One region of the Paenibacillus sp. DP01 genome, then DNA from elsewhere that is predicted to be linked to it. Evidence: riboswitches for the same ligand, from Rfam matches in the RefSeq annotation. Region 1 holds a riboswitch; each other region holds the start of a gene.
The links. A riboswitch is a leader RNA that binds a small molecule or an ion and turns the genes downstream of it on or off. The one in region 1 is predicted to bind cyclic di-AMP.

Region 1 (7,568 bases):
CACCTGAATCTCATTCCCGACGAGCTTATTAGCTTGTGAGTCCTGCTTGGATTTTTTCAAGGAAGCAGCTTGTGCTTTCCCCCGTCCCTCCGCGAGCGCTTCAGCAAAGTTAGCAAAAAGCAGCGTGAACAACAAAATAATAAATACAGCCAAGTTAAAGCCCATTTCCTTGCCGGTTCCAAAATAACCAGGAAGCAGTAGCATGAGCAGTACGACCAATGTACCGATCTCCACGACGAACATGACAGGATTTTTCATCATGATCATCGGATTTAATTTGATAAAGCTATCCTTGACCGCCTGCTTCAAGATGCTTCTATCCAGCATGCGTTTGCGTTGTTCCTTCATGATCAAGCACCCCGTTCATCCATTCTCATTTTCCTTCTATGCTCATTCTTCATCACATGGTCAAAAATTCAGCTACAGGACCCAGTACGATCACCGGCAAAAAGGTTAACGCACCAATCAACAGGACCACTCCGATTAAGATGGCTCCAAACAGCTTGTTGTCCGTGCGCAGTGTACCCATCGTCACCGGGGTCGGCGCTTTGGCATTCAACGAAGCCGCCACAGCCAGCAATGCAATCATGGATACATATCGTCCAAAGAACATAACCGCACCTGTTGTGACATTCCAAAACACGTTGTTATCCGAAAGACCTTCAAATCCCGAGCCGTTATTTGCCGCAGATGATGCATATTCATAGAGCACCTGAGTCAACCCGTGATATCCGGGGTTAGAGACCGCATCATATCCCCAATGACTCATAAACGCAAGCGCAGTGGGAGCAAGAATAAGAAACGGATGTACCAAAATGGCAATCGCAATCAGTTTCATTTCCTTGCCTTCAATTTTCCTACCCATAAATTCCGGGGTTCTTCCGACCATCAGTCCGCATATAAACACTCCCAGAATCGCATACATCAGCATATTCATCAGCCCGACGCCCTTGCCGCCAAAAATGACGTTTAGCATCATTTCTCCCAAAGCAGCCATACCACCTAGCGGGGTCAATGTATCATGCATATTATTGACCGAACCTGTCGTTGCCGCCGTTGTGACCGCAGTGAATAATGCCGATTGGCCAATACCGAAACGAACTTCTTTCCCTTCCATGCTTCCCTGAGATGCATCCATACCCAGTGCCTGGATTAACGGATTACCTGTTTTCTCCGACACATACGTTATGGATAGAAAAATAAGGAACAAGACCATCATCGAGCTGAAAATAATCCAGCCCTGCTTGCGATTACGGGCAAACAATCCAAATGTATACGGCAGCGAAGCCGGCATTACCCACATTGCCAAAATTTCCAGTACGTTCGTCCAAGGATTTGGATTTTCAAAAGGATGTGCAGAATTAGCTCCCGCAAAACCGCCCCCGTTCGTGCCCAAATGCTTGATGGATTCCAATGAGGCAATGGGTCCCATAGCAATCTGCTGCTGTGTACCACTTAAAGTCGTAATATCCGCCGTGGGTTGTAGCGTCTGTGGTACTTTTAATCCCACCAGCACCAGCGTAAGTACAAAGGCAAGCGGCAGGAAAATCCGTATGTTGGCTTTAATAAAATCTTGAAAAAAATTACCCAGCCCTTCACCGCGCCGCGTCAATCCCCTCATAAAAGCCGCAGCAACCGAAAACCCCGAAGCAGCCGAAGTAAACATCATCATCGTGACGAACGCCATCTGCGTCAGATACGTAAGCCCGCTTTCTCCGCTGTAATGTTGGAGATTCGTATTGGTCATAAAGCTGATTACTGTATTAAATGCCAATGATGCTTCCATATTACTGTTCCCAACCGGATTGCCCGGAAGTATAGCCTGCAAGCGCAATAGCAGGTAGCTGATCCCCACAAGCACCACATTGGTTGCAATGAAACTCATAGCGTACGTGGTCCAATGCATGCTGTCCTGTTTCTTCAAGCCTACAGCCTTATAAATCAGCTTTTCCGTTCCACCAAAAATCCGATCCGTCCGATTCGGTTCATTCGAGAATACGTGATACATATAGGTGCCCATCGGCTTTACCAAGAGCAACAATATGATGATCACAATCCCAATTTGCAGTAGCTCCATCCTCTATTCCTCCTTAAAATGCTCCTGCATTTGGAACAACAGACCTGATTCAGACCATCCATTGAGTGCACACGTTTGCGAAAATCTGCATCTCTGATGCTGCATTCTTGATCTGCTGTTCCCGCCTGCTCGATCCTATAGTTGACTAGAATTTTTCAGGATTCAGGAGTGCGTAGATTAAATACACGAACACAATAGCCGTAAGTCCTAGCACAACGATCATCCTCTTCGCCCTCCTTTTGAGGTCTGCGCATCACACCAGCGTACAAACAGCAGTATCACTCCATAACTCACAGCCATTACGAGCAGCATGTATAAATCCATCATGTTCATACCCTCCGTATCGCTTTTCAGATTGCCCTTTTGATTCCATCATAAAATCATAAACCAGCTATGTTATAAGTGCTTATCCGTTCAGCAGGAAACCCACCTCTCCGTTCAATGTGTAGATCACATGGTCCGCTCCCAATCCCCGATAAATTCCTTGTGGATTACAGCCGTGCGTAATAACATAGATCAATTCTGATGTTAGTGGCCGACATATTTGCAGGAAACGGCAAGTTAGATTCAAGCTGTTTTCGAACAAATACACACTACCAATTTCTTTTTTAGGAAAATTCCATTTTCCCGCTTGCATCGTATTGATGCGCACAATGTGCTCCACACCCATTTTTTTGAGCTGTCGTTCCTCCTGGGTGCTATTTGTGAGAACTGCAAACGCCAATTTTTTGAACATAAGCAATTTCACAAAACTTCTGCCCGCTTCATTCGGTGCAGTGACAATAATTAACCGACCTTCCATCAGTAGCTCCTCTCCCGGTATAAAAAGACAACAAAAAGAAGCCGAAGGAAAAAGGCTTCCTCCGGCTTCATACATTCCATGATAAAATAAACCATGGCTGCACACGGCGGTTTGTTGCCTCTCCCTGTACGCTTACGAGGTTAGCTGTCGGATTCGGACGTGAGAGTCGCCCTATTTACGGCACTTGGCCGGAAAATTCACCCCATGAGACACACGGCTTGCAAAGCCGTATATACTCGTTGGTTCCCCCGCTTTTGCAACTGCAAAATTCAGCGCTTTAGACAATTCATTGTTGCTTCATTGTTGTTAATTTGAAATTACGTCTTGAATCATACACCCGTGCAAGGAAGACTGTAAAGCTCAACGGCAAGGCTATAAATCACCCTTTAGAGCATAGAAGATTAAGGATAACGCTTACAACCAACCTATGCTTCTCGTATCTCTCTAAAACTCTGTATTTCACCCCTTTTTGAAAATGAAAGGCATGTCAATATTGGCGTAGGGTATGGTACGGTTGCCCTTTATTTATAAAAAAGAAAGAAAATGCGCTATATGTACTAGATAATTATCGAATGAAGCCTTTTTTATGAGAAGAAACACCTCAATTTGCTCCATTTGAAGTGCGATTTACCGTTTTGAACAAAAGACGATTTTACAATGCACAATGTCTGTAGACTCTTCTGGACTTGCAACCCCTTGTTGAATTGTTCACAATTTAATTGTAGAATATTTAATTAGGAGGGATATCATGAGCGTATATAAATATGATGCACAGACCCTACAAGGGGCACAAATTCCGTTATCCACATACGAAGGGAAAGTTCTTCTTATCGTGAATACTGCCAGCAAATGTGGGTTAACCCCCCAGTACAAGGCGCTACAAGAGCTATATGACCAGTATCACGAACAGGGGCTCGAAATTTTGGGATTTCCCAGCAATCAGTTCGCCAAACAAGAGCCGGGTTCCAGCGAGGAGATCTCCGAGTTTTGCCAACTCAATTACGGAGTGACCTTTCCCATGTTCGCCAAGATAGATGTTAACGGTGATCAGGCACATCCTCTATTTCGCTACCTGACCCACACTGCTCCAGGCGTATTAGGCTCCAAAGCGATCAAATGGAATTTTACTAAATTCTTAATTACACGAGAAGGTAACGTATTTAAGCGTTATGCGCCGCAAACCACTCCAGACAAACTTGTAGGAGATATTAAGAAGCTTTTGCAGAAAAACTGACAATCTTGCACTACAGTTAAGGAGCGGTCCGTTGTCCATACGACCGCTTCTGTGACGGGAGGATATGACGAAAAGTATTTAACAAAAAAAGCATCCCTTCACGTAAAACGTGTCAGGATGCTTTTTCAACTGGGTATTGCATATAATGCGGTCGAGAGGACTCGAACCTCCACGAGCATACGCCCACTACCCCCTCAAGATAGCGTGTCTGCCATTCCACCACGACCGCATGTCATAATGTATTGAGGCAACAGATTTATTATACTCTCTCAGCAACAATTTGTAAACAAGAATATTATAAATATTTTTAATGTAACTTTATATAACATATATAAGCAATAAAATTATTTAATTTGACATAATTGAGTTCGAAGTGTAAATATATATTACATAAATATTTGAATTATTATTATATAAATAAGATTTGAGTCAAATAACATCACACAAATATTCACTTCAAGGAGGCGAACCGTCCTGCATAAAGGTAACCGGTTGCTAAACTACGCATTATTGTTGGACCCTTCCCTACCTATTGGTGGTTTCACCCGTTTCTACGGATTGGAGGAGCGTTTCCGCGCTGGACACCTGAACAGTCTACAGGATCTGAAACATTACATGCGAGACGATTGGTATCCTCAAATCACAACCCTTGACGGCATGGCCATTAAAAGTCTGTATGCAGCCATCCAGCAGAATGACGGTTGGCGGATCGCCCTTATTGATAAAATGCTGCACACCCAACATCCTTCCTCGCAGCATGTAAAAGAGTCGCGACTTTCTGGCCAGCGACTGCTCAAGCTCACCAAGGCTCTCTATCCTTGGCTCGCATTTGACCAACTGGAAGACACACTCACTCAATACAATGCAATTGGCACACTCGCTACTGTCCACACTTGGATTAACTCCCTCCTCGGAAGCGATATAGAACAGACCATTCACGGCTATTTTGCCACAGCGGTATCCTTCTGTATCGAAGATGCCTTTAGACTGCTCAATCCTCCTTATGAGGAAAAAAGTCCTCTTATCGATCATATGACCAGCGAGTTGCTTACCACCTGGAAGAAGATTAACAAACCTACGCCAAGCTCATATCAGCGCCATCTTTTCCACAGCCATCGGACCAGCTCCTACATCACTCAGCCACCCTATATGAGCCATAGTAGCCAATTGAATGCATCCAGACCCTTTTCCTCCTCCGTCCTATTTAAACACCTTCCAGCATCCCTCTGATGCGTCGTTTACCAATCTAGCAGTCACAATAAAAATACTCTGCCCTTTTCTCAAGCGGCAGAGTATTTTTATTCATGTATCCCAAATTCACACCAATAACAGACCATAGTCGGATTATTTTCACTTTTTGCACTTAATTAAGTAATTATTTTAACAAAATGCCGTATTTAAGATTGTATAAACACGTATAAAAGTGTATCATAGTTTTAGATGGTTAATTCTAACATGTTTACTGATGATTATTATATCACACCAATTATTCTGTAAGAATCCGTAAGGGGCGATTTCTCTTGAACAACAAAATGCCTGTCACCTCCTTCGGGTGGGCCATCAAACAAAGGCTTGTCGAGCTTCGGCTGGATCAGAAAACATTTTGCGAGACACATAATATTCCACCTTCACGCTTGTCCAATCTGATTCACGGCACCCGCAAAGCACAAAGGTACAGAAAACAAGTTGCTGCAATTCTGAATATCGACGATAACGATTATAAGGAGGCGACACCACACTAAACCGAACAAGCATTTCAGCAACCAATGCGTCGCCATATTATCAGGAAACCAAATAAACCCGTAAACCGAACCCTCAGTTCGTTTTACGGGTTATCACCCAGGCGTTTAGCCATAGATTATTCAAGTTTTGTTTTGTCCTTCTCTCTTTTTTGCTTACGGTACTTCGCAAATTCAACGTATTCTAAAATAAAGTTCTGTTCTTCTGTCTCAAGATCTTCAGCCTGGCAATTCAGTGGCCCCATCACCCCAAAAAAATAAGCAGCCTTCTGCTCCTGAAGCACGCCTTCCCCTGGCTTAATCCCTTTCATCAACCAGTCGAGCGATACATTAAAAAAGTCCGAAATCTGAATCAAATGGGCGGTACCTGGCGTTGTTTTTCCCCTTCTCCAATCACCGAGATTCCCTGAGCTAATTTTAAGCTTTTCACAAAATGCCTTCTTGGTCATTCCTCGATCCTTAATTAAAGCTTCAATCCGCTGATAAATAGTTTGATCTCCCACAACGTTTCCCCTCCGACACTGTAGCTTTTTCTAATTAATTTTCAATTGTACACATTAGAATGTCCTTATCAAATCCCACAGCAAACATTAATCAGTAGTTGAATTGGGCTGGTTTTTCTCTTTACGAAAGCGGGTAAATTCAATATACTCAAGTATAAAATCTCTTTCCGCCTCACTTAGCGATCCCCCCTGGCAATTCAGTTGCCCTGAAGCTCCAAAAAAATAAGGGTCCTGCGACTCCTTCAGCACCTTACTCTGCACGTCTCGACCCAGCATAATCCAATCCAGACTAGCGTCAAAAAAAGAAGCGATTTCTATGAGTTTATTCGTGCCTGGTGTCGTTTTTCCTCTTTTCCAATCTCCAAAGTTCCCTGTACTAATGCCCAACTGCTGGCAAAACGCCTTTTTGGTCATACCTCGTTCCTTAATGAGCTCCTCAATGCGTTGGTAAATAGATTGCATAGAAGTTCCTTCCTCCCTAGCAGGCTCTCCAAATAACGATATCATGTCCCTTGTTCCCTTTTCAAAGATCGCGTGTGCTAAAATTACCGAATTATGTATGTTGGTTTTCATTATACCACAATATGCAACAAAAACCGCCTGTTTTCCGAAGAAAGGGCGGTCTTTAAGTCAGTTCGCTTACGCCAATCACGTAGCAGAGTTGTCGATTTTAAGTAAAATCCGCTTCAATTCGTTCAACGTTTCACTTAAGTGCAATAAATCTTCTTCCGGCAGATACACCAGTCTCTCTTGAATTTTATTAGAGAAGGTATGAAACACCTGTTCACAAAAAGCGTCGCCTTCTTCTGTAATGGCTACGTTCACGACTCTACGATCCGAGTCGCACGATTGACGGTCAGCCAACCCATGCTCCACCAGCTTATCCAGAAGAGGAGTCATGTTTGGACGAGAGACATTTAGTTGTTTGGACAAATCGGATACCGTAGACGAACGCACTTCACGCAGAAGCAAGAGTACCTGAAAGTTATTAGGCGACAAATGCAACGGAAAATCAAGCGGACCGTAGGTGAAAAATTTCTTCTTCACAATCGGAAACAAGCCCAAAATATTTTCTGATATATTTCCTAACAGTTGAGTGTCCATATTTTTCACCGTCACTTCATAAGTTTATATATTTATTATTCTATAACATTATGGCGTTATATTATACTATGGAATCATTATTTCATCATAATCATTGTTTAATTGCATC
Region 2 (7,568 bases), 1.4 Mb from region 1:
GCGATAAGTCCGATCACGTCTATATTGCATTGAACAAGCCAGTCGGCATTACTAGCACGACAGAGAGTCACATTAGAGGCAATATTGTCGATTTTGTGGGGCACCCGCAACGGATATTTCCAATTGGACGCTTGGATAAGGATTCGGAAGGTCTCATTTTATTGACCAATGATGGGGACATTGTGAATAAGATTTTACGGGCAGAAGGCAAGCATGAGAAAGAATATATCGTAACAGTGGATCGTCCGGTCACGCCATCCTTTGTGCAGGGGATGTCCAGCGGTGTGAAGATACTCGGTCATCGGACGCTGCCCTGTGAGGTAACACGTGTATCTGAGTATGTATTCCGTATTATTCTGACAGAAGGGAAAAATCGTCAGATCCGACGTATGTGTGCTGCCTTCGGTTATGAAGTTAAAAAACTGCAGCGCCTGCGAATCATGAATATTCGATTGGGGTCCCTTCAGAAAGGCGCCTGGCGCGATTTAACAGAGGCTGAAAAGCTGGAACTGGGCCAGATGCTTGATTATACGCTTAGCTAAGGCCAGAGGCCTTCTTATAGCCTTCAGCGCTGGGTTCTCCTATATGGCAGGGCTAGACAACAGGAATCACTAAATCAAAAGGCACCAGCTGCATAAAAAATGCGGCGGTGCCTTTGTTCATATAACATATTCATGATCAACCTTCATTCGAGCTTGAGGTAGGACTAATAACTTGTGTACCGTTCTGATATTTGCGAAGAACGGAAATTTCGACACGACGGTTTTTGGCGCGTCCTTCTCCAGTCTGATTGCTTGCCAATGGTCGATACTCGCCATATCCGATGGATACAAACTTGGTAGGATCGAGCTGCGGATTGAGCAGCAAAATACGCAAGAAATTGAGCGAGCGCTTGGCACTCAAATCAAAGTTGGACGGGAACTGACTATTGGAAATAGGTACATTGTCGGTATGACCGGATACGATAACATCATAACCAGGAAACTGCTGGAGCATGCTGGAAATGGATTTGGCTAGCTTTCTCGCTTCTGGCTTTACTTCGGCCTGCCCGGATGAAAACAGGGCATTATCACTAATGGTGATCATCAGCTGGGATTGGTTCAGCTTGGTGTTCAGTAGAGTGGACAGGCCGTTATTTTGAATATACTGATCCATTTGTTTTTTAAGCTTCTTTAAATCTTCTTCTTCCCGCTGGGCGAGTTGCTTCTGCAGATCAGAGGTAGAAGTGGCTTTCGATTTTAAAGGTTGCGATACCTCTTCTTTATTTTTGCCCATATCCATAGATTGTGACGACGGATTCGCGGCCGAGTGATCCAGCACGCCAGTACCACCACTAAAAGCTGAACTCAAGGATTGAGCCATAGTTTCAAATTTTTTGGCATCGAGCGAGCTCATACCGAATAAGACAATGAAAAGAGCCAACAGAAGGGTCATTAAGTCGGAATATGGCAACAGCCAGCTTTCGTCAGCATGCTCTTCATGCGGTTCATGTCTCTTTTTACTCACTGGAATCGCCATCCTTCTGGGTCATCGAAGCCCGTTCGGTTGGAGTTAGGAAGATTGCTAGCTTTTGGCTGATGGCAATCGTCGAGATACCGGATTGAATCGAAAGCAGACCTTCGACCATCATTAACTTAAGTTCCACTTCTTTTTTGGATAGCCGTTTCAGCTTGTTGGACATTGGATGCCATAGGACATAACCTGTAAAAATACCGAGCAACGTTGCAATAAAGGCGGCCGCAATGGCATGGGACAGTTTTTCCATGTCACTAAGGTCGGCTAGAGCGGCAATCAGACCTACAACCGCACCGAGTACCCCGAGTGTTGGAGCGTACATACCGGCTTGGGAGAAAATTAGTGCGCCTGCGCGGTGTCTATCTTCGGTAGCGTTAATGTCTTCCATCAGAACATCGCGTACGAACTCCTGATCATTACCATCGATAATCATACGCATACCGCCGCGCATAAAGGGATCGTCGATCTCTTCGACCTTGGATTCCAGCGCGAGCAGACCTTCACGACGGGTAATGGATGCCCATTCGGTAAATGTACCGATAAGCTCCTTGCGATCCAGCAATTTCTGCTGGGTGAAAATAATTTTAAACAGCTTTGGCACCCGTTTCATGTCATCCATCGGAAACGCCATGAATATACTTGCTGCTGTTCCGACGAAAATAATCATGTAAGCAGCGGGATTATTGACCAGATTGACGACTGGCGCGCCCTTCAGGATCATCCCGACGACCAGTGACAAAAGCCCGAGCACAAGTCCAATAATGGTTGTAATTTGCATGATACACCTCATCCATGAGAATAGATTTTGAATCCTTTCATGCCGCATGGGTCGTCCTTGCCCCAAGCGCGTCATTATGAGACGGATTATAGTATTTATCGACAAAACTCTCTTTTTTGTTAAGGGCGAATTTCCGGTATAATAAAGTGATTATGTATTGAATCGCTGAACCACTGGAGGAAATAGCATGGGAGTAAAGCATGGGCGCGAGTATGAACAAATTTTGAACGATTTGACAGAGGCTGTGGGACGCATTCCAGATAGCTATGAATTTTTTGAAATGGAAGCAGAAGATTGGGACAGGCTGGACCCAGCGGGGTGCCAGGAAGTCAATGAGGCTTTGGCAGAAGACTTATTTTATGCACTGGGCACAGAACCTATAATCACTGTAGGCAGCGGTGTTGTGATTTATGAGCCGGAGCAGCACCGGATCTATGTACTCATCGGGGATGAGGAGCTGACGTCAGTCCCATTGATTTGATGGCCGTCTTATGGATTTATCAACGGGGCCGTGGTAATATGTACACCAATATATCGTAGTTTTGGCCGCATCTAAGCGGCTGAAAGGCTTCCGTATAAACGGGGAGGAGTTCGTAACATGCCTTTTACACAAGAAGAGATTGAAGCACATCTGGAGAAGCTGGAGGGCTGGGAACTGGAGGAAGGACGTTGGATCGTTCGGAAATATAATTTTTCCAGTTTTATGAAAGGAATTGCCTTCGTGGATGAAGTTGCCGCTATATCTGAGGCATTTAATCACCATCCATTTATTACGATTGATTACAAGACCGTGACTCTGCGTTTGACCTCCTGGGACGATGGCGGTATTATGGCCGTAGATATTAAGGAAGCCCAACAATATAATGAAGCTTTCGAAAAAATGCGCAGCAGTCATTGAGTTTGTAATGATCTGTCGTATATATGAAGAGCGCCTTCGTTATACAACATCGCGGTTGTATAGTGAAGGCGCTCTTATTTATAGAACCCGATTCTGTTGTTCAGGACGATATACCATACAATGGAATGGTTTTCTGCCATCTGGAGTCTGGCGTTCATAGGTATCCGTCAGCTCAAATCCAGCTGCCTTGTAGGCTCGGATAGCCCGCTGATTCCAAGTGAGAACCTCTAGGTCAATTTCATTCTGCGGATGACGTCGTCTGGCTTCCTCGGCAATGGCCCGGACAAAATCGGAGCCTGTGCCATGTCCGCATCTTTCGGGATGCATTCCAAGACCCAGCCGGGTCACACCGACCATAGGGAAATATTGAGCAAATCCCGTCAGCTCATTCTCTTCGTCCAGGACCGCAACATATTGCTCTTGGCGAAGCGTGGGACTTCCAAATTCGACTTCAAGTGCCTTCATTTGTTCCCAGGGAAGCCAGCCGTATATGTTGTAGGGGGGATCATAGCGCCACTCACAGATTTCAGCCGCTTGATGCTCGTCCATCGGTACGATCCGGTAGTTGGATATTGAGGCCGGCACTTTTCCATTCCTCCTTATGCAGGTACTTCAATCATTAACCACAGATTGTAGACAAGTTGTAGGAGAATGGCAAGCGTGTTTATTTCGTACCTAAGTCGGGTATACATTCAATAAGAAGGATTTACTGCTCATATGCTCCCCCAGCGGTGACGGTAAAACCGACGATGTTCGCTAAAATTGAAACCTTTTGAGGTGTCAGTTCGTCAGTAATGATAATCATTGCTGATGTAGTGGACATAAAAAACCGCAATTCGATTCCGGCCAGAATCAAATTGCGAATAGGGTTAGCTTGCTGTGCGGTAGTTATTCTACGTTGTCGTCATCAGGAATATCTGAAGCTACAGAATGGTAAGCGTCTGTGCTCATAATTCTTTTTGCACCGACATAACGGTTAGCGTAATAATTTTCGTTCAGTGAGCTAACTACTACACCACGTGAAGTCGAGGAGTGGGCGAATTTCCCTTCACCTACGAAGATACCTACATGGGAAACGCCTCTTCCTGTGGTGTTGAAGAACACCAGGTCGCCTGGTCTCATTTCATCGCGGGATACAGAAGAACCCATTTTGAATTGTGATCCAGATTGATGCGGCAGTTTAATTCCCAGTTTGTTGAATACATACATTGTGAAGCCGGAGCAATCGAATCCCTCGAGTGTAGTGCCTCCGCTTCTGTAGTTCGTTCCTTTGGCATCTTGGATGACCTGGTCCATCTTAGAGTCTGCAAATGCACTGCTGCCACCGAATGTAAAAGATGTAAAGGCAATGGCGAGACCCATGGCTGCGATCGTTAGCTTCTTCTTCAAAAAAAATATACCCCTTCCAATGCCTGCGAGGTTAGCTTAAGGATTCGGTAGAAGGTTCCCCTATGACCACTCTGTTGCGAGATCAATTCACCCAAACTGGTTCCCCCGCTTCCTAGGTGCCAGGAATTAGGCTTAACTTAAGATGTGCACCTTGGAGAGCAGTATTCACGACAACGATGTTTTTAAGATAAAGGTTACAATAAAGATTACAAAGTTGTTACTATCAGTTCACTGCGATTATTGTAACAAAGACAGCAGGCTTTGGCAAATGTTTCATCGCAAAAAGTTACAAAAAAAATCTGTTCCTAACGCTCCAGGAACAGATTCTGTTAACAGTATTCAGTTATGTGCTGTTTGCACGGGAAAGAAAAAAGTTTTTTCGACAGCTGAAAATACAGGAGAGAGCATATTGTGAGAGGTTAGCCTCTGCTGGAGATATCGATGTGCCATAGCCGATACTGCGAACTGATATGCCACAGCCTGACCAGACTGGTAACAAAATGATACGATTGCTGGAGAATCAGTGCCAACATACCCGTCCAAATCATCGCCACGGTGCCAAATAGACCGAAAACTAGCAACACACAAGTACCGAGCAACAGGGATACACCAACAGCCGGAAGAAGCTGGCGAAAGAAGGCGAGCAGGGAGGATAGTATGGTGTGACCACTGACAGTGCCCAACTGCATATACAGGATGCACTGCCGAATGACCCAACCGTAAGCTATCCACCCCATGGCATAGGGCAACAAATGTAGCAGGTAAGAGGAAGATTGCAACGTTCCTACTACAATAGGATAGAGTCTCGGTACCACCCAAAAGGCGGGAAGCAGCAGCAAACCCAACTCGATGATGTAATACAATAGCGATGACATACCGTGGCGTTTCATCCCCTTGAAGAAGGACAGGCTTTGCGGTTCAGACGCATCGGTATGCAGGCTTTGATATATGCCAGCTCTAATGAAGGGAGTGATTAGTATGCGCAGTACGGTCGCCCCTAGTAATATCCACAAGTACACATGTACTTCCCGGCTGTCCATCAAGGCGATCTGGCCCTCCATCCAAAACAAGGTCTTTCCCAGTTCGTTTTGGCTCTGATCAGGATAACGTAGCAGCAGCGGGATAACGGCAGACTGTACCAGCCTATAGAGAAATACTCCCCACAGCAGACGATACAGAAATAAAATGATAACGATATAAAAGCGTATGCGTACCAGCGCCCAGCCTTCTTTTATAACAGTCCGCATCTATAGACACCTCACCATGACAGACTTCCAAGCAGTGTCTCCAACAGCTTGGTTACACTTACACTCCAACGGGTTTGTTGTTTTTCATCCAATTCAGCCTTCAGGCTATTATTAATATGCTTGTTCTCCAGTGCAATAGTGTATAGAGGATCTACAGTCACATAGGACACGGGGGAAGCGCTTTTGAGTCGGAAAGTTGTACTTTTGCCCGCACCATCCCATGCCTTGAATATCGTTGAGCCATCCTTGAAGGTAAATTGAACAGGTATTTTGGGATAATCTGCTCCTTTTTTGCTGAGCGTCACGACTGCTTCGTATCCATTCTCCAGCTTGTGGTTCATGATGCGATCGACTGAAAAGTCCGCCATCTGGCCGTCATATACATATTGTTCAAAATAGTGGCTCCATGATCGTCCGGTCACTCTCTCCACGACATGTTGAAAATCCTGTGAGGTCGGATGCTTGAATCGATAAGTCTGGACGTAGGTCCGCATAATCCGGTCCATTTTTTTCATACCCACCTGACGCTCAATACCTCGTAGTACTAATTTACCTCGTGAATAGGCATTTTGCGCATACTCAGCTGCCGATCCATACTTCCAGGACTCACGGTTTAGCGGCTGTGGGGAAGCTACCTGTCCCGATTGTAATGGCAAGTTGGGGGTAAGCCCATACTCTTGTTCCATGAGCCGTTCCTCTGCATAGGAGGTGAAGCCTTCATCCAGCCAAGGCTCCTCAAATTCATTGTTGGCTACCATTCCGTAGAAATATTGATGCCCAATTTCATGAACCAGCGTCCGTTCCAGATTATAGCCAGGATTCAGTTGGTCCGCAGCTGCGGCCGTGATGAGTGTCGGATATTCCATGCCGCCGGCTCCACTGCCTGTTTTGGGTGGAACGACGATGGATAGAGTGGAATATGGATAAGGCCCGTACCATTTGCTGTAGTACGAAAGGGCAGCCTTGGCTGCGCTCATGTAACGTCCTTTGAGTTCCTTATGGGACGGGTCCAGATAGAGCTTGATTTTGACACCAGGAACCTCAGTAGAAGAGAAGGGTTCTTCTACGGCTACAAAGTTGGGTGAAGCAGACCAGGCAAAATCGTGTACATCATCGGCATAAAATTGATATATTTTCTGGCCGTTCTGTCGTACTGCACCACGGGTGGGAAAACCGGTCGCTGCTACGATGTGTGTTTCAGGCACCCGAATCCGTATACTGTAAATTCCAAAGTCGGCATAGAACTCGGAGTTGCCATGGTACTGATGGAGGTTCCAGCCCTCTTCGGCGCGTCCACGTTGTCCTGCAGTCTCATAGACGCTGAGCTTTGGAAACCACTGTCCAGCCATTACAAAATCATCTGTCGCACCCATACGAGCAAAAATGCCAGGCAGTTTGACTTCAAACTTCATATATAGTGTGATTTCTTCGCCACCCCGTACCGGTTTGGGTAGACGCACCTTTATGAGCGAACGGTCGCTTGCGTTACCGTCATCTGGTTGTACATATTGAGTGCGGTGCATGAGAGATAAACCGTCTTCTGTTTTTAGTTCGGTCAGCGTCATGGAGCCAAAGCCGTCCTTAGGCATGGTGTCTCCGCGCAGCTTTCCGCCGGATTCCTTCATAAAGGTGGTTTCCATGGAAGAGAAGGCATTCGGGTATAGATGAAGATACAGATCATTCACAGTTTTCTTACCCGGATGCCTCCAGGTCAGTGTCTCAGTGCCTCGCAAAACCCGTC
Region 3 (7,568 bases), 2.7 Mb from region 1:
TTGATGGTGGTCGTGGACAAATAAAAGCGGCAACCGATGTATTGGAAAATGAGCTGGGATTGTTTATTCCTGTGTGTGGTTTGGTGAAAGATGCCAAACACAGAACTTCCCAATTACTGATGGGGGATACATTTGAGGCCGTAACACTTGCACGCAACAGCGAGGAATTTTATCTGCTGCAACGGATTCAGGATGAGGTTCACCGTTTTGCCATTACATTTCACCGTGAGCAGCGCGGCAAATCGATGGTAACTTCCCAGTTGGACTCCATTCCGGGCATTGGAGAGAAACGACGTAAGTTGCTGCTCAAGCATTTTGGATCGCTCAAAAAAATAAGAGAGGCCAGCGTCGAAGACTTCCGGCCTCTCTCTATTGGGGATAAACTTGCTCGTCAGATTATAGCTGCCCTTCGGGAGGAGGAGTCGTAGAATACGGCTCCTCTTTTTTCACGGGTTCAAACATGATTCGATTAGGTCTTTTAGGACTAAACCAGTAAATGATGTAGCCTACAATAGCCGGAAGTAAGATCCAGAATAGACCTGCGCTCACATTCACGGTGTCTCCCAAACTGATCACACTAAGCCCCATTAATATGCTGTCAAAAATAACGTGGCTGAACATGGCAGCGATAAAGCCGTAACGCAGGAACACGAAGCTAAACAGCAAACCAAGAAAAGTCAGCTCAATAGGTCTTGAAATCACTGGATAGATTGGATAAAGCGTATGTCCCAGTGCCCAAATAAGCGTAGTAATCAGACAAGCAACAAACGTATTTTTGACTATTTTTTTTACCATCGGAATACCAAATAGACGGTAAACAGTCTCTTCTCCAATACCTGCCATCCAGGCCATAATCGGTAGTAGCCATGGATAAGCCATATTGTAAGGGGATTGCGTGGCGTCTGTAGTGGAGAACGTATTAAATGTACGCTCCAATACAAAGAACAAAATGGATTGTACGCCGAGTAAAATGAAGGCCCACAAGTAACCGACATACATACTGCGAAGCACATACAGCCCGTAGCCCGGCTCTTTGGCCCGTGGCCATGCATTGAGTCCAACCTGACGCATAAGCCCGTCACCACCAACCAAGGAGAAGTAGAGGGCTACAGCCATGAAGAAGGTAACACCGACCTGGAATACCATAAGAAATATAAGCATGCCCTTACTGCCTGCTTCAGCTTGTAATAAAGGCAGCATGTTCATGGTCCCAGCTATACTAGCAATAAAATAAACAATGGACAGAAAAATACCGCGTACAAATGAAGTATGTCGTCGGGTGAGTGACGCATACACAATGGCAAGTACACCCAGGACAAAGCTAAATAGGGCATAACCCGCATAAGTCATCCAATTCGCCCAGTATGTTTGATTTTTAACATAGTCGGTATAAGACGAAGGGGCTGAAAAGCTTTGGGTAAATGAGCGAACATCCCCATCTTCAAAGGTAAAAGCCAGCGTAAGTACCGAGGCGCCGATTTTCTTTTCGTCCACGGTATATTTTAATCCACCTTCCCCCTCAGTGGTCGCAAGCTTCAATTCCGATGGCTTAAAGCCAAAGCGTTTGATCCATTTTGCTGCAGCCTGTTCCTTGGCTTCAAGCGTCATGTCGCCCTCAGCTATACGTACAAGCTTGCTTCGTGCTTGTTCATCTGTAGAAACATCAGCCTGTGTGTAATTGGTGCTGGAGGTGATCCGCTTAAAGCTAACGACCTTCCCAGTGGATAAATCCACATGAATTTGCAGCTTGCCCTTCGCTGAGGAGTCAGGCAAATCAACCCGAAAGGTTTCATAAGGATAATTTTTTTTCCATGTACGATCGTACGCTTGAAGCAGTTTTTCTCTGGATAAATAACCGTACAAATCTGTTTCAGCCTGATAGGTCACGACAGGCTTCTCTGGCTGTGATTCCGTATAGCCCAGCTCGGAACGGGCAAAGTCCAGGGCGTGTACGATCGCTTCTTGTTTGCTGATGACCTTTGCATTCATCAATGATTCCGGACTTGGATTGCTAAGCGAGGGAATAAGCAATTGAAAGATAAAAAAGCAAATCAGGCCAACCCCGCCCAGCAAGCCTAATTTTTTGAAGTTGGCCGTGAGCACGACCGGTTTCCCGATAGGATTCATGAGTTTCCTCCTTAATCTGTAAATAAGAACATCCATTAAAGATATCATACTGCACAGGTTCCCGCCAACAGACCAGCGATATTCATGAAAACAGAGTGAAAGCACTTTAAAGTTTTAATAAAATTAGATAAGCTGTGATTAAGCGATGCCCAATCGCAAAATAAAGCCAATTTCACGTTTTTTCGGCGAAATCGGTTTTGTGATCTGAATAGAGAAGGATTATAATCTTGAGGCAATGCCTATGAACTATATGGGTAATGATATACATTTAAGCCGAATTTCTGTGAGAAAACGGGGGAACCATGTTACTGGGGTGAATTTTACAGTCGATCCTGATGGATCGGAAGTGTAAATAGGGCATACTGTGCTGCCCGAATCCGTCAGCTAACCTCGTAGGCTGTGGGCAGGAACCAAGTCAGGCACTCGGTTTTCCGGTGTCTTTTTTTGTGTGTATAAGTGTGAATAAAAGTTTGCTGAGTTAAGGACGCTGCGCGTTCCATTTGATCTTCCAATCGCTGTTGCCACTGAATTTTTTTGATTTTCTAGACCTTGATAAGGGTAAAATTCAGAGTCAAAGGCGAGCGCTATCGCTTCTCCAGATTCAAATGGACCGCTTCGCTGCTGCCCGCCTTAAAGTCATCAAACGTTCCATGAGGTAGTTACGTAAAGTGTAGTGAGTATTGAAAGGCAAAAGTATCCCGCTTTGCGGATACTTTTCTGATTTATAAAAGAAACTGAAAAGAATTGGTGATTTTATGAGCTGAGCGATCTCCATGCTCATAGTTCACCAAGGAGGAGAAGTGATGAATAAATGAATCCCAATGCAAGCTGGCTTCGGCTTTCTCCACCGCAAATATTCGTTGCAGGCTTTGCCATTATCATTCTAATAGGTAGTTTATTGTTAATGCTGCCCATCTCTAATACAACAGGAAAACCACTTGCGTTTATAGACGCTTTGTTTACTGCCGCTTCCGCGACCTGTGTAACTGGGCTTGTCGTTAAGGATACAGGGCTCTTTTTTACAACCTTTGGTCAAATTGTCATCGTTGCGCTGATTCAGATTGGCGGACTTGGCTTTATGACTATGGCTACCTTGATCGCGCTGGTGTTCAAGCGTCGGATTTCCTTGCGGGAGCGCCTTATTTTGCAAGAAGCGATGAATCAGACCTCTGTCGAAGGAATTGTCGGATTGATCCGCAAGGTGCTATGGTACTCGCTGATGATTGAGGGCGTATGTGCAATCATTTTTTCGATTCGCTGGTCGTTTGATATGCCTGTAGGCAGGGCGATTTATTTTGGAATCTGGCATGCTATTTCCATGTTTAATAACGCTGGTTTTGATTTGTTCGGTGAATTTCGCAGCCTGACAGGTTATGTATATGATCCGATTGTTAATTTTACAGCCATGTTTCTCATTATTTCGGGTGGTATTGGTTTTGTAGTGATGTCTGACCTGGCAGATTATCGCAAGCGTAAGAGACTATCCTTGCATACCAAGGTGGTACTCAGCATGACAGCTGCTCTGATTGTCGTCGGGACGCTTGTCATTTTTGTATTTGAGTTTACGAATCCGAAGACGCTTGGCTCGCTTGATTGGGGTGGTAAACTGCTGGGTTCTTTATTCCAGTCCGTTACCCCTCGCACCGCAGGTGCCAACACGCTGGACATTGCAGGCTTGCGGCAGGCTACGCAGTTTTTTATCATCATACTCATGTTTATTGGGGCTTCGCCTGGCTCCACTGGAGGCGGGATTAAGACCACTACATTTGCTCTGCTCATTGGAGCGGTGTTTTCGATGCTGCGGGGACGGGAAGACATTGTGCTGTTCCGGTACCGACTTGCGCAGGCACGCATTTATAAGGCTTTGACTATTACCTTGCTGGGGTTGCTGTTCGTGATTGGGGTGACGATGATTCTGTCCGCAACCGAAGATCATCATTTTCTGATGATCTTGTTCGAGACGGTGTCTGCCTTTGGTACGGTAGGACTGTCCATGGGGCTTACACCTGATTTGACAGTTGTAGGCAAGCTGGTGATTACTCTGACGATGTTTGCAGGCAGGCTGGGTCCACTCACGCTAGCTTATGCACTGGGACCGAAAAAGGGTAAGGAATTGTATCGTCATCCAGAAGGTAAAATAATTATAGGGTAAGGGAGTTTTCGAGTAGATATGAAAACGCAGCAGTTTGTAGTCATTGGCTTGGGACGGTTTGGCTCAAGCCTGGCTTTGCAATTGGTGGATATGGGGTGCGAGGTGCTGGGCATTGATCGGAATGAGGATGTTGTGGACAGTATGAGTGAGATTCTGACACATACTGTCGTGGCGGACGCTACAGATGAGGATGCGTTGCGGTCACTCGGCATACGTAATTTCGATTGCGGCATTGTTGCGATTGGTGATGATATTCAGGTAAGCATCCTGACCGCCATTTTGCTGAAGGAGCTGGGTGTGAGAAAAGTCGTAGCCAAAGCCATATCTGTGCTGCATGGGCGTGCGTTAGAGAAGCTTGGGGTGGACCGAGTCATTTATCCGGAACGGGATATGGGTATTCGAGTAGCGCATCAGCTGGTCACGCCTAATCTGCTCGATTATTTGGAGCTGTCCAAGGAATACAGCATTGTAGAACTTAATGTGCCTGCATGTCTGAATGGCAAAACGTTGGCAGAATTAAATGCTCGCACCCGCTTTGGTTGCAGCATCGTGGCGCTTCATACGGCGAATGGTATCTTGATCGCACCGACAGCTATGGATCGGCTGAAAGCAGACGATATTATGGTCATTATCGGCTCCAATGATAATATCGGCCGCTTTGAGGATGAGGTCGTTAATGTCAATGAAGAGGGTTAAATCCTCTATACCATACGGTAGCCTGCAAACGATGCGCGTGTCTCGCTAATCCAGCGTCGTGCTGTTGGGCCGAGATCGGCCGTTTCTGAGTAGATGAGGGAGGTCGTTCGGCGTGTCTCCTTCAAATCAGGCAAGTACAATGCAGTAAGTCCATTATCTCGCAGCAGTTCGCTGCGCAAATAGGATTTGGGCAGCAAAGCGGATGCCTTGCAGGTGGGAAGCAGACGTACAATCGCCTCGAAGGAGTCGATTTCCATGCGGATATCCGGCATAATGCCGCTGCGCTGGAACAAGTCATCCGTCAGGCTGCGGTACCAGGTTCCTTTGGAGAAAATGATCATCGGCAATCCTTGCAGGTCCTTCATTGAAGCCGTTCCTGTCTTGACAGTTAATTCATGCCCGATGGGGACGACTAGCTCCAAATGATCGTCAAATAACGGAATGCAGCGTAATCCAGCTTCATGAATGGCAGACCCGACAACGCCGGCGTCTGCTTTTTTGTCGCGTACAAAGGCAACGATTTCATGCGTCTTGCCGGTGAGCAGCTTTAGCTCAGTCTGAGGATGCTTGCTCATGAAAGCTTCGACGAGGGTAGGCAGCGTCGTTTGGAGTGTCGTGAGACTGGCGCCCAGTGTAAGCATGCTCTGAGCTTCATTTTTGTGCTGGGACAGCTTTTGTAAGAAGCGAAGCTGTCGTTGCCGTTGCTCCAGCGCGAAAGTATATACAAATCGGCCGGTCGATGTAATTTCGAGCCGTTTGCCCCGACGATCAAAGAGATGGACACCCAGCTCTTCCTCCAGCTTGGCAATTTTGCGAGACAGGGCGGGTTGGGACAAATTCAGCAGTTTGGAGGCTTTATTCAGGCTGGACTGCTCGACAATGACGGCAAAAGCGTTCAAATCCTCAAACAAATCTTCCACTTCCTCTCTATATGCAAAAAAGACATAATAATTAATACGTATATTGCAATTCCATTATAAGCCGAAAAGGAGTAACATGAAAGCGACACAAGATGTTCACACTTTTGTTTTTCCTTATAAGGGACACCTTGTTGAACATTCCCTGTCGGGAACTGTCATTTTATATGTTATATTACTATTGAAAACGCTATTATTGGGAGAAGGGAGCATGACCTAGATGAGAGGATTTTATTCCAGAAAGCTGCATTCGCTTCTTGGCGTCATTCCATTGGCTCTATTTTTTGTTGAGCATTTGGTGACGAACTTCACAGCGGTGGAGGGCGGCAAGGAAGGTTTTAATCGCAGCGTGGCCTTCCTGAATGGTTTGCCGCTGGTTATTGTGTTAGAAACGTTATTCATCTACTTGCCATTACTGTTCCACGGAATCTATGGCTTGTATATCGCTTATCAGGCTGACCCGAATGTCAAAAGGTTTGGCTACTCGCGTAACTGGCGCTTTTTGTTCCAGCGTATTTCCGGCGTCATTACGTTTGTATTTATTATCTGGCACGTATACGACACACGCTTTCAGGTGGCCCTGGGTAATGTAACTCATGAGGAGCTAGGCGGCGTAATGCATGGTATAGTGACGAACCCGGTCTATTTTATTTTGTATTTAATCAGTGTCGTTTCGGCATCATTTCACTTTGCTAATGGACTGTGGGCATTTATGGTCAGTTGGGGGATTACCGTGGGGCCACGTGCCCAAAAAGTATCTTCCTATATCTGTATGACCCTGTTCGTGGTGGTATCGATCGGCTTCGTTGCTTCCCTGCTTGCATTTCGCAGCGCGGAATTCCAGGAAACGGCAACAGCCTTGGTGCAATGCAGCGCTTTTAAACAGCTACTGTAAACGAGTTATTTTAATTATACATCGTGTTGAGATTCTATTCTGATTTGTAAAAGGGGATTTAGTACAAATCCTGAAAAGAAGGAGTGAGCAGAAATGGCAGCATCCAACATTATTGTCGTGGGCGGCGGTCTGGCTGGTCTAATGGCTACGATCAAGGCGGCAGAAGCGGGAGTCCACGTTCATCTATTTTCTTTGGTTCCGGTCAAAAGATCCCACTCCGTTTGTGCGCAGGGCGGCATCAACGGTGCGGTAAATACCAAAGGTGAGGGAGACTCACCCTGGATTCACTTTGATGATTCAGTCTATGGCGGTGACTTTCTGGCAAACCAGCCGCCGGTAAAAGCGATGTGCGAAGCGGCTCCGGGAATTATCCATCTCATGGACCGCATGGGTGTTATGTTCAATCGGACACCAGAAGGACTGCTAGATTTCCGCCGCTTTGGCGGTACCCAGCATCATCGGACAGCCTTCGCTGGCGCGACGACAGGACAGCAGCTCCTGTATGCTCTCGATGAGCAGGTACGGCGCTGGGAATCTGCTGGTTTGGTGACCAAGTATGAGAACTGGGAGTTTTTACAGGCTGTACTGGATGATGAAGGCATCTGCCGAGGGATTTGCGGGCAGGATTTGCGTACGATGGAAGTGAAGACTTTTGCAGCGGACGCCGTTATTTTGGCATCCGGTGGTCCCGGAATTATTTTCGGCAAAACCACAAATTCCGTTATTAATACCGGTACAGCTGCCGGTGCAGTGTATCAGCAAGGCGTTCGCTACGCGAACG
Region 4 (7,568 bases), 1.6 Mb from region 1:
GAAGCGAGTGCACTGTCTGCTGACAGACAGGTTTCTTCGAATAGCATTGTAGATATATTTTTGAAATATCGCAGTTTCTACGCTACGGGTATCGGCTACACTCTATTGCTGTCTGCGCTCGGAGTACTGTTCGGATTCATTATTGGCCTGATCATATCCTTGCTACGGATGAGTGGTATTCGTATTATCGAGTGGCTAGGTACCGCATATGTAGAGATACTGCGCGGCACACCTATGCTGGTGCAGCTTATGATCATTCATTACGGAGTTGCTTTGACGTTAGGTGTTAATTTTACGCCACTCCAGTCCGGTATAATTACGTTGTCTCTGAATAGTTCGGCATATTTGGCTGAAATTTTCCGTGCTGGTATTCAGGCCGTAGACCGTGGACAGATGGAAGCTGCCCGCTCGCTCGGGATGGGACGAGGCAAAGCGATGCGTCACGTTATTTTACCGCAAGCATTTAAATCTATATTGCCTGCTATTGGTAATGAGTTCATTACGATCATTAAAGAATCTTCTATTATTTCGACCATTGGGATGGTGGACATTATGTATCAAGCCCAGGTCATTAAGAATATTACCTACGAAGGCTTAAGTCCATTCGTAATCGCAGCTGCTATTTATTTTGTAATGACATTCAGCTTATCTAAGCTGTTGGGTTTATGGGAAAGGAAGTTGAGAGCCAGTGATCACCGTTAAACAACTGCGTAAATCATTCGGTAAGAATGAAATTTTAAAAGGCATTGATATAGATATCGCCAAAGGTGAAGTAGTCGTCATTATCGGCCCCAGTGGTTCGGGGAAAAGTACGTTTTTGCGTTGTATGAATCTGTTGGAACAGCCAACAGAAGGGGAAATCTTGTTTGAGGGTGAGCCGATTACGGCCCGTGGTCATAATATTAATGCGACTCGAGAGAAGATGGGGATGGTTTTCCAACATTTTAATCTGTTTCCGCATAAAACAATACTGCAGAATCTGACGCTTGCACCAACGCAGGTGAAGAAGCAATCGGGGAAAGAAGCGGAGAAAATTGCGTTGGAGCTCCTGCGGACCGTGGGTCTTGAGGATAAGAAGAATACCTACCCGAACCAGTTATCTGGCGGTCAAAAGCAACGTATAGCGATAGCACGTGCTCTCGCCATGCAGCCGCACGTAATGCTGTTTGATGAACCTACCTCTGCCCTGGACCCTGAAATGGTTGGAGAGGTTCTGGATGTGATGAAGAAGCTTGCTGAAGGCGGCATGACGATGGTGATCGTGACGCATGAAATGGGCTTTGCTCGTGAGGTAGGAGACCGAATCATCTTTATGGACAACGGTCAAATTATAGAGCAAGGTACGCCGGAGCAAGTTTTCGGAACTCCAAGCCATGATCGTACCCGTGATTTTCTGGCTAAAGTGCTGTAAGAAAATGCTTTTATGAATTATTGACAAAGCCCTCTCGTGATGATATTTCACGGAGGGCTTTTCTCTTTTTGTCACCATATCTCCATATTTTCGTAACAAAAAACCGATTTTTGATGACAAAATTGTAATGGATATAGTATGATGTTCAAGGTTCCCAACATTTTCATGCAGATAAGGTTACAAAATTGTGATATTATGCAGTAAGCCAAAACTTACCGGGGCAGCAGCAATGATAACAATTACTCAGGTGCTGGGCTCAAACCATGGGAAGTGCGGGGGACGTAACAACGGCAATTATTCCAATGCGTCATATAGATGTTGTGGAATATGCCTAGGGGTGAATTGCACAAGCATAGGGCTTCTCCTGAGTCCGAATCCGACAGCTAACTTCGCAGGCATAACAGAGGAGGTACATATCTTTGAAACACTTAAAACATATTGGAAAAACCATGAAATTTGCGGTGCTTGCCGCAGCGATTGCAGGATTGGCACAGACAGCTGGAGTAGCAAATGCTGCTTCGCTTCATACTGCCAAAGAAGGCGATACTTTCTTTTTGCTTGCTCAACGTTATGGGGTATCGGTAGATGACTTGACGAAGGCTAACCCGGATATTGCGTCCAACAACATATATGCAGGTCTACAAATTAAAGTGCCAGACGAAAAAAGTGTGAAGGCGGCTTCGGATTCGAAACCACAGCTTCTTACGGAGAAAGCACCAGCGAATGAGAGGCCAACAATTGAAGCATGGGGCAAAACATTCAATTACAGTAAAGTTGTTGATGTTAAAGCAACAGCATATTCAGCCGCAGCTGATGAAAATGGCAAATGGGGTGCAGTCGATTACTACGGTAATCCGCTTAAACTGGGTACAATTGCAGTAGACCCGAAAGTCATTCCTATGGGAACAAAGGTGCTAGTTACAGGCTATTCCCATCCCGGCTTGCCAGACCATTCTTTTGTAGCCGTTGCCCGTGATCAGGGCAGCGCTATTACCGGAAAGCGGATTGATATCTTTATCCCTGGCAACAAATCATTCGTGAACGACTTCGGCTTCCAAAATGTGAAACTGTACGTTATTGATAAATAGCATTGTGCATATATTTGAATTCATTAAACATAATATATATTATGTAAACTTAATATTATAGCACACAACATATAACTGGGACGACTTCTTATCAGTACGGTCGTTTATCGCTAAAAAAGGCTGTCTTACAAGCAGAAGCATTCTGCTCGTCAAGGCAGCCTTTTTACGTTGTTGGTATATACGAGGCTTAGACATACTGTTATTTTCGTTCCGATGTGTGAAGTAGCCGGGGGACTGTGACAAACTTGTAGCCCTTAGCTTTTAAAGAGTGGATTAGACCCGGCAAAGCTTGGACAGTACCTTGCAAGTTGGAACTTTGACCTCCACCTGCATGCATTAAAATAATGGAGCCAGGTCTGGTAGCCGGGATCACGTTACGCTGAATCTGTGTTTTGCTTAATCCCTTCCAGTCTAGAGAGTCCACATTCCAATTGACGATCATGTACCCATGACGACGCGCCCACTGAATTTGAGGCTCCGTGATTTCACCATAGGGTGGTCGTATCAATCTGGGCCGAAAACCTGCGCTGGCTTCTAAAATACGTTCTGTTTTTGTAATCTGGTGGCGAAAGCGTTCTGGTGTGGCCTTCCTGAAATCCGGATGAGTATAGGAATGGTTTCCTATAGCATGACCCTCGCGGATGATGCGGCGTATGATCCCCGGATGCTTTTCCGCACGATGGCCGACGATAAAAAACGTAGCTTTGATACCGTTTGCGTGTAATACGTCCAAAACCTGCGGCGTATACCTTGAATCGGGCACATCATCAAAGGTTAAGGCAATTTGGCGGGTGTGCGGGCCGCACATTTTAAAAATGTCCGCATGCTTTTTTCGTAGCATCGCTAATGTTGGAGTAGCTCGATCTTTACTTTGATATACCGAAGTAGCGACAGTAGCTTCCTTGGGATGGGGCGTTCCGATGTTGGGAGGCGTGTCAGCGTGAACGGGAAAACTTGAAAATGCTAGTAACAGTGCTAAACATGGCAACACTCCCCTGTACCGCATTTGTATTCCCCCTTTCCGTGCAGTGGTACCTAGTGGTGCTCTCAGCTATTATGTACCTGTCCTATTAAAATTATGCTGGTGATTGAGTGAAGCCCTACATGACTGAAGAGAAGTACATCAAGAAGCGGATATCCGTGAAGATGACGAAGTAAACGCGCATATTCTCCTAAACATGAACGAAAACTGGAGCATTTTCGTAAGTTTTAGCCTTACAAAGGATTCGGTATACCGTGACAGCTGGTGTATAATGGGGATGCTAATCATAATGCTACAGACTTGGAATTGAGGGAAGGATGGATAAAAGTGACCGACTTGTTTACTCCTTATCAATTAAAGGGGCTTTCTTTAAGAAATCGGATTGTCATGCCCCCAATGTGCCAATACAGCGTGGAGGCCAAGGACGGCAAACCGACGGATTGGCATTATGTCCATTATGTGAGTCGCGCGGTAGGAGGGACTGGACTCATAATTGTGGAAATGACAGCGGTTCATCCGGATGGGCGCATTACGGATCGTGATTTGGGCATTTGGAGTGATGAACATATTCCTGCATATCGTAAAATGGTAGAGGAAGTCCACAAGTATGGTGCCAAAATTGCCATTCAATTAGGCCATGCCGGACGCAAGGCTGAAGATGCTGAGCCACCTGTAGGCCCGTCCTTGATCCCCTTTAGTGAACGATTTAAAGAGCCGCACGCTTTGACGCGAGCAGAAGTCAAGGAACTGGTTCTTGCCTACAAAGAGGGGGCGCGTCGGGCGGTAGAAGCTGGTTTTGACACGGTAGAGATTCATGGCGCTCACGGCTATCTAATCCATCAATTTCATTCTCCTTTAACCAATACCCGAGAAGATGAGTATGGGCAGGATTTATCACTGTTTGGTGTTGAGGTGATACGTGCTGTTAAAGAGGTACTTCCTGCTGATATGCCTGTGCTAATGCGGATATCTGCCAAAGAATATGTCCAAGACGGATATGATGTTGAATACATAGCAGCCATAGGGGAACGATATCGTGATGCGGGTGTAGACATTTTCCATATTTCTTCTGGTGGTGAGGGTCCGATTGGTTCCAGCGGAGGTCCGTCTGCGCGTGCTGGTTATCAGGTGGATTTGGCTCATACCATCCGTGAGAAATTGAATGTGCCTGTCATTGCTGTCGGCTTATTGGATGATTATGAGGATGCCCGCCGAGTCGTTCAGCACAATGAAGCTGATCTGGTAGCCATAGGGCGTGCCATGCTGCGTGATCCCTATTGGGCGCTGCATGCATCACGGGCGCTAAAAGTACAGGCGGATATTCCAGAGCCTTATCTACGCGGTTTTTAGATATTTTTGAAACCTCTTTGCAAAGCTTGCGTAAACATGTGTACAGAGCTTAAAATTTAAGCATTCAATTCTAGGAGGAACTTCACATGTCTATTTTCAAACGATTAAGAGATCTTACGATGTCTAACATTAACGCCATTATCGACAAGGCAGAAGATCCAGTTAAAATGACGGATCAATACATTCGTGATATGCAAGAGGATCTGGAAGACGCAGAGAAAGCGGTAGCCGCTCAAATTGCTATTGAAAAGAGATTTAAACAGCAATACGAAGAACAGGCAGCTTTGGTGAAAAAACGCGAAGAACAGGCTCATACGGCTGCAAAAGCACAAAATGTGGATCTTGCTCGTCGTGCGCTGGAAGAAAAGAAATCTGCCGAACAAAAAATGAACGAGTTCCAAGCTGGTTATGAGCAAAACAAAGCTGCAGCTGACAACCTGCGTGGTAAGCTGGATGAAATGCGCAGACAGCTGACTGAAATGAAAAACAAGCGCGAGACACTGGTTGCCCGTTATAATGCAGCTAAAGCGCAAACTGAAATTAACAAAGCGATGAATGGTTTTAGCTCGGATACGGCAACTGCTGGATTAAAGCGTATGGAGGAAAAAATGCTGCAAGCAGAAGCACGTGCTGAAGCGAGCAACGAAATGGCTTCCAAGGAAAAATCGCTGGATGAAGAGTTCAAAGAGCTGGATAAGAAAAGTGCTGTGGACGACGAACTTGCTGCTTTGCTGAAACAATACGAAAATAAATAAGAACTTTTAAGCATTGCCGCTAGTGTGATGGCTCAGTAAGCGAAGGAGAAACGTTATCTCCTTCGCTTTTCCCTGCCTGGGGGCGTAAATCAATATATGTAGTCAAGAAGATGTGGAGGATGGTAGCAAATGCATTTTTTAGAAACGATGAAAGCGATGCTGGTATGGACGGGCGCAGGTGCTATTTTGCTGTTCGTATTAATGTATGTCGATTCTTTATTTACAAAGTATAAGGATTTTGCCGAAGTAAAAGCCGGAAATATGGCTGTAACAGTCCGGATGATTATGAAGCTGATTGCACAAGGATACATTTTATCGGGTTCAATTGCTACAGCTAATAATTTGCTCGAAGCGCTTGTGTATTCTGTGATTGCCTTTATCATCTTGCTTGTTTTGGAAGTGATTGTGCGTCTGCTGTTGCGGTATTGGGCACAGTTTGATCTGGACAAAGGTACCCAAGAAGGTAAAATTGGTTTCGGTCTGTTTTCAGGAGCGCTGCATTTGGTGGGTGCCTTGATCATTACAGCATGCTTCTAGGCAAAGTAAGGAGGAAATATGACCATGAGTGTATGGAAACGAATTTCAAATCTATTTGCCAAGCCTGAACCGCCGAAAGCGGAAAAAAGCATGCTTCACTTAAATCCTGGGGATATTTGTGAAGTGTCGCTTGTCACCTATGAAGTGGTAGGTCGTGTACATAATCGTGCCCGGAATGCCGTTGTTTTGACGCTTCAGGATGGTAATCAAGTGAGTTATCTTCATATTGAGGAACGGGAAACACTGCAATTCGGACTATATCAGGCTATCGATGGCAGACTAGACAACCCGGAGGAAGTACCGACCATTTTAGAACTGGATGATACAACGTATCATTTGGAAGAACAGTATTTTGGGCATGTTACCGTTATGGGCCGTGCTCCTTTCCGGCAGGGTGGAGAGCAACATGTTTGGCAGTACCAGTCTGATGATTACCATCTATTGCGGGTAGAATGGCAGGACGGTCGCTTTATGCTTTATGAAGGAGAAGAAGTGATTACCGGAGACGTCAAGGTTATTCGGGCAAGCTAGGAGAGGGTTACACATGAGCAAACGCACCTGGCAATATGCATTAAAGATCATTGTGGCGCTGAGCTTGTTCGTATCCGTGCTAAGCGGCTGCGGGGCGCCAAATGTGAAAGATACGTATCCGCTGGAATCCGTTAGTGGTAGCGGAAACTCGACCTCGTACGTGTATCGGGCGGCAGGCAAAACGGTTCCCGAAGTAGCGGAGGAATTGAAAGAACAGCGTACACCGGAACAAATATCGCCTCAGAGCAATGAGCGGATGTTTCTGGTATATAGCGATGAATGGTACCATTTGCAGCAAGATCCAGCTAAGAAGGAAGATACACTCATTGAAATCGACAGTAAAAAGTATGTCGAGCAAAATTACAGTTCCAGCTTTCTAAAAGGATACTTAACTGCAACTGTGCTGGATGCTCTGTTCGATTCATTGCGGGGGTCTGGCTCCTATCGAGGTTATTCGAGCAGAGATGTATACCGACCTTCACAAGGGCAATATCGTGCTCCAACAGCACAGGAGAAAAAAGCGATTCCGCCGATAACGGTGGAACGAAAAGGTTCAGTTACCCGTAGAGGGAAAAATTCGGATTCCAGCGTTGGATCAAGCGGAAGTCTATTCGATCGAGGCTCCAGCAGTTCACCGAGCAGAGGCTCGATTTCACGTGACCGAGGCAGCAGCGGTGGTTCCAGCATATTTGATTCACCGCGCAAATCTTATAGTAAGCCTAAAACACGCAGCGGCTCAGGTAAAATTAGCCGGCGAAGTCGACGATGATGGGTAATATTTTATTTTCTTCTAAAGTTGTTTGCGGAACTGTGGAACTGTCTTGCACAGTTCCTTTTTTTGTTGTTTAACATTTACTAATGTAAATTGAATGGATGCTCCCTCACTTCGATTTTATTGCCGTCTATTTTGACCT

Region 2: it holds a riboswitch for cyclic di-AMP, as region 1 does, so the genes downstream of both, ACH59B_RS00535 (C40 family peptidase) here and ACH59B_RS06610 (hypothetical protein) in region 1, are expected to answer to the same signal.
Region 3: it holds a riboswitch for cyclic di-AMP, as region 1 does, so the genes downstream of both, ACH59B_RS20095 (TrkH family potassium uptake protein) here and ACH59B_RS06610 (hypothetical protein) in region 1, are expected to answer to the same signal.
Region 4: it holds a riboswitch for cyclic di-AMP, as region 1 does, so the genes downstream of both, ACH59B_RS13515 (3D domain-containing protein) here and ACH59B_RS06610 (hypothetical protein) in region 1, are expected to answer to the same signal.

Annotation. Positions count from the first base shown of each region.
Region 1 covers NZ_CP173059.1:1,535,639-1,543,206, reverse strand. The annotation lists gene kdpB (potassium-transporting ATPase subunit KdpB) at 1-348, opposite strand, end outside; gene kdpA (potassium-transporting ATPase subunit KdpA) at 401-2,077, opposite strand; gene kdpF (K(+)-transporting ATPase subunit F) at 2,223-2,300, opposite strand; gene ACH59B_RS06610 (hypothetical protein) at 2,484-2,879, opposite strand; cyclic di-AMP (ydaO/yuaA leader) riboswitch at 2,993-3,164, opposite strand; gene ACH59B_RS06605 (glutathione peroxidase) at 3,628-4,113, shown strand; tRNA gene ACH59B_RS06600 (tRNA-Leu) at 4,260-4,342, opposite strand; gene ACH59B_RS06595 (urease accessory protein UreF) at 4,606-5,343, shown strand; gene ACH59B_RS06590 (Rha family transcriptional regulator) at 5,634-5,855, shown strand; gene ACH59B_RS06585 (helix-turn-helix domain-containing protein) at 5,972-6,355, opposite strand; gene ACH59B_RS06580 (helix-turn-helix domain-containing protein) at 6,443-6,817, opposite strand; gene ACH59B_RS06575 (MarR family winged helix-turn-helix transcriptional regulator) at 7,004-7,459, opposite strand.
Region 2 covers NZ_CP173059.1:130,985-138,552, forward strand. The annotation lists gene rluF (23S rRNA pseudouridine(2604) synthase RluF) at 1-542, shown strand, start outside; gene motB (flagellar motor protein MotB) at 679-1,506, opposite strand; gene motA (flagellar motor stator protein MotA) at 1,499-2,293, opposite strand; gene ACH59B_RS00520 (hypothetical protein) at 2,481-2,774, shown strand; gene ACH59B_RS00525 (4a-hydroxytetrahydrobiopterin dehydratase) at 2,892-3,191, shown strand; gene ACH59B_RS00530 (GNAT family N-acetyltransferase) at 3,270-3,776, opposite strand; gene ACH59B_RS00535 (C40 family peptidase) at 4,080-4,580, opposite strand; cyclic di-AMP (ydaO/yuaA leader) riboswitch at 4,586-4,723, opposite strand; gene ACH59B_RS00540 (hypothetical protein) at 5,000-5,827, opposite strand; gene ACH59B_RS00545 (M1 family metallopeptidase) at 5,839-7,568, opposite strand, start outside.
Region 3 covers NZ_CP173059.1:4,571,901-4,579,468, reverse strand. The annotation lists gene uvrC (excinuclease ABC subunit UvrC) at 1-428, shown strand, start outside; gene ACH59B_RS20100 (CPBP family intramembrane glutamic endopeptidase) at 397-2,127, opposite strand; cyclic di-AMP (ydaO/yuaA leader) riboswitch at 2,389-2,541, shown strand; gene ACH59B_RS20095 (TrkH family potassium uptake protein) at 2,939-4,279, shown strand; gene ACH59B_RS20090 (TrkA family potassium uptake protein) at 4,298-4,975, shown strand; gene ACH59B_RS20085 (LysR family transcriptional regulator) at 4,981-5,886, opposite strand; gene ACH59B_RS20080 (succinate dehydrogenase cytochrome b558 subunit) at 6,113-6,787, shown strand; gene sdhA (succinate dehydrogenase flavoprotein subunit) at 6,881-7,568, shown strand, end outside.
Region 4 covers NZ_CP173059.1:3,087,128-3,094,695, reverse strand. The annotation lists gene ACH59B_RS13525 (ABC transporter substrate-binding protein/permease) at 1-702, shown strand, start outside; gene ACH59B_RS13520 (amino acid ABC transporter ATP-binding protein) at 689-1,411, shown strand; cyclic di-AMP (ydaO/yuaA leader) riboswitch at 1,655-1,824, shown strand; gene ACH59B_RS13515 (3D domain-containing protein) at 1,831-2,499, shown strand; gene ACH59B_RS13510 (polysaccharide deacetylase family protein) at 2,699-3,505, opposite strand; gene ACH59B_RS13505 (NADH:flavin oxidoreductase/NADH oxidase) at 3,809-4,831, shown strand; gene ACH59B_RS13500 (PspA/IM30 family protein) at 4,918-5,586, shown strand; gene ACH59B_RS13495 (DUF350 domain-containing protein) at 5,716-6,123, shown strand; gene ACH59B_RS13490 (DUF4178 domain-containing protein) at 6,148-6,654, shown strand; gene ACH59B_RS13485 (DUF4247 domain-containing protein) at 6,668-7,423, shown strand; gene ACH59B_RS13480 (helix-turn-helix transcriptional regulator) at 7,557-7,568, opposite strand, start outside.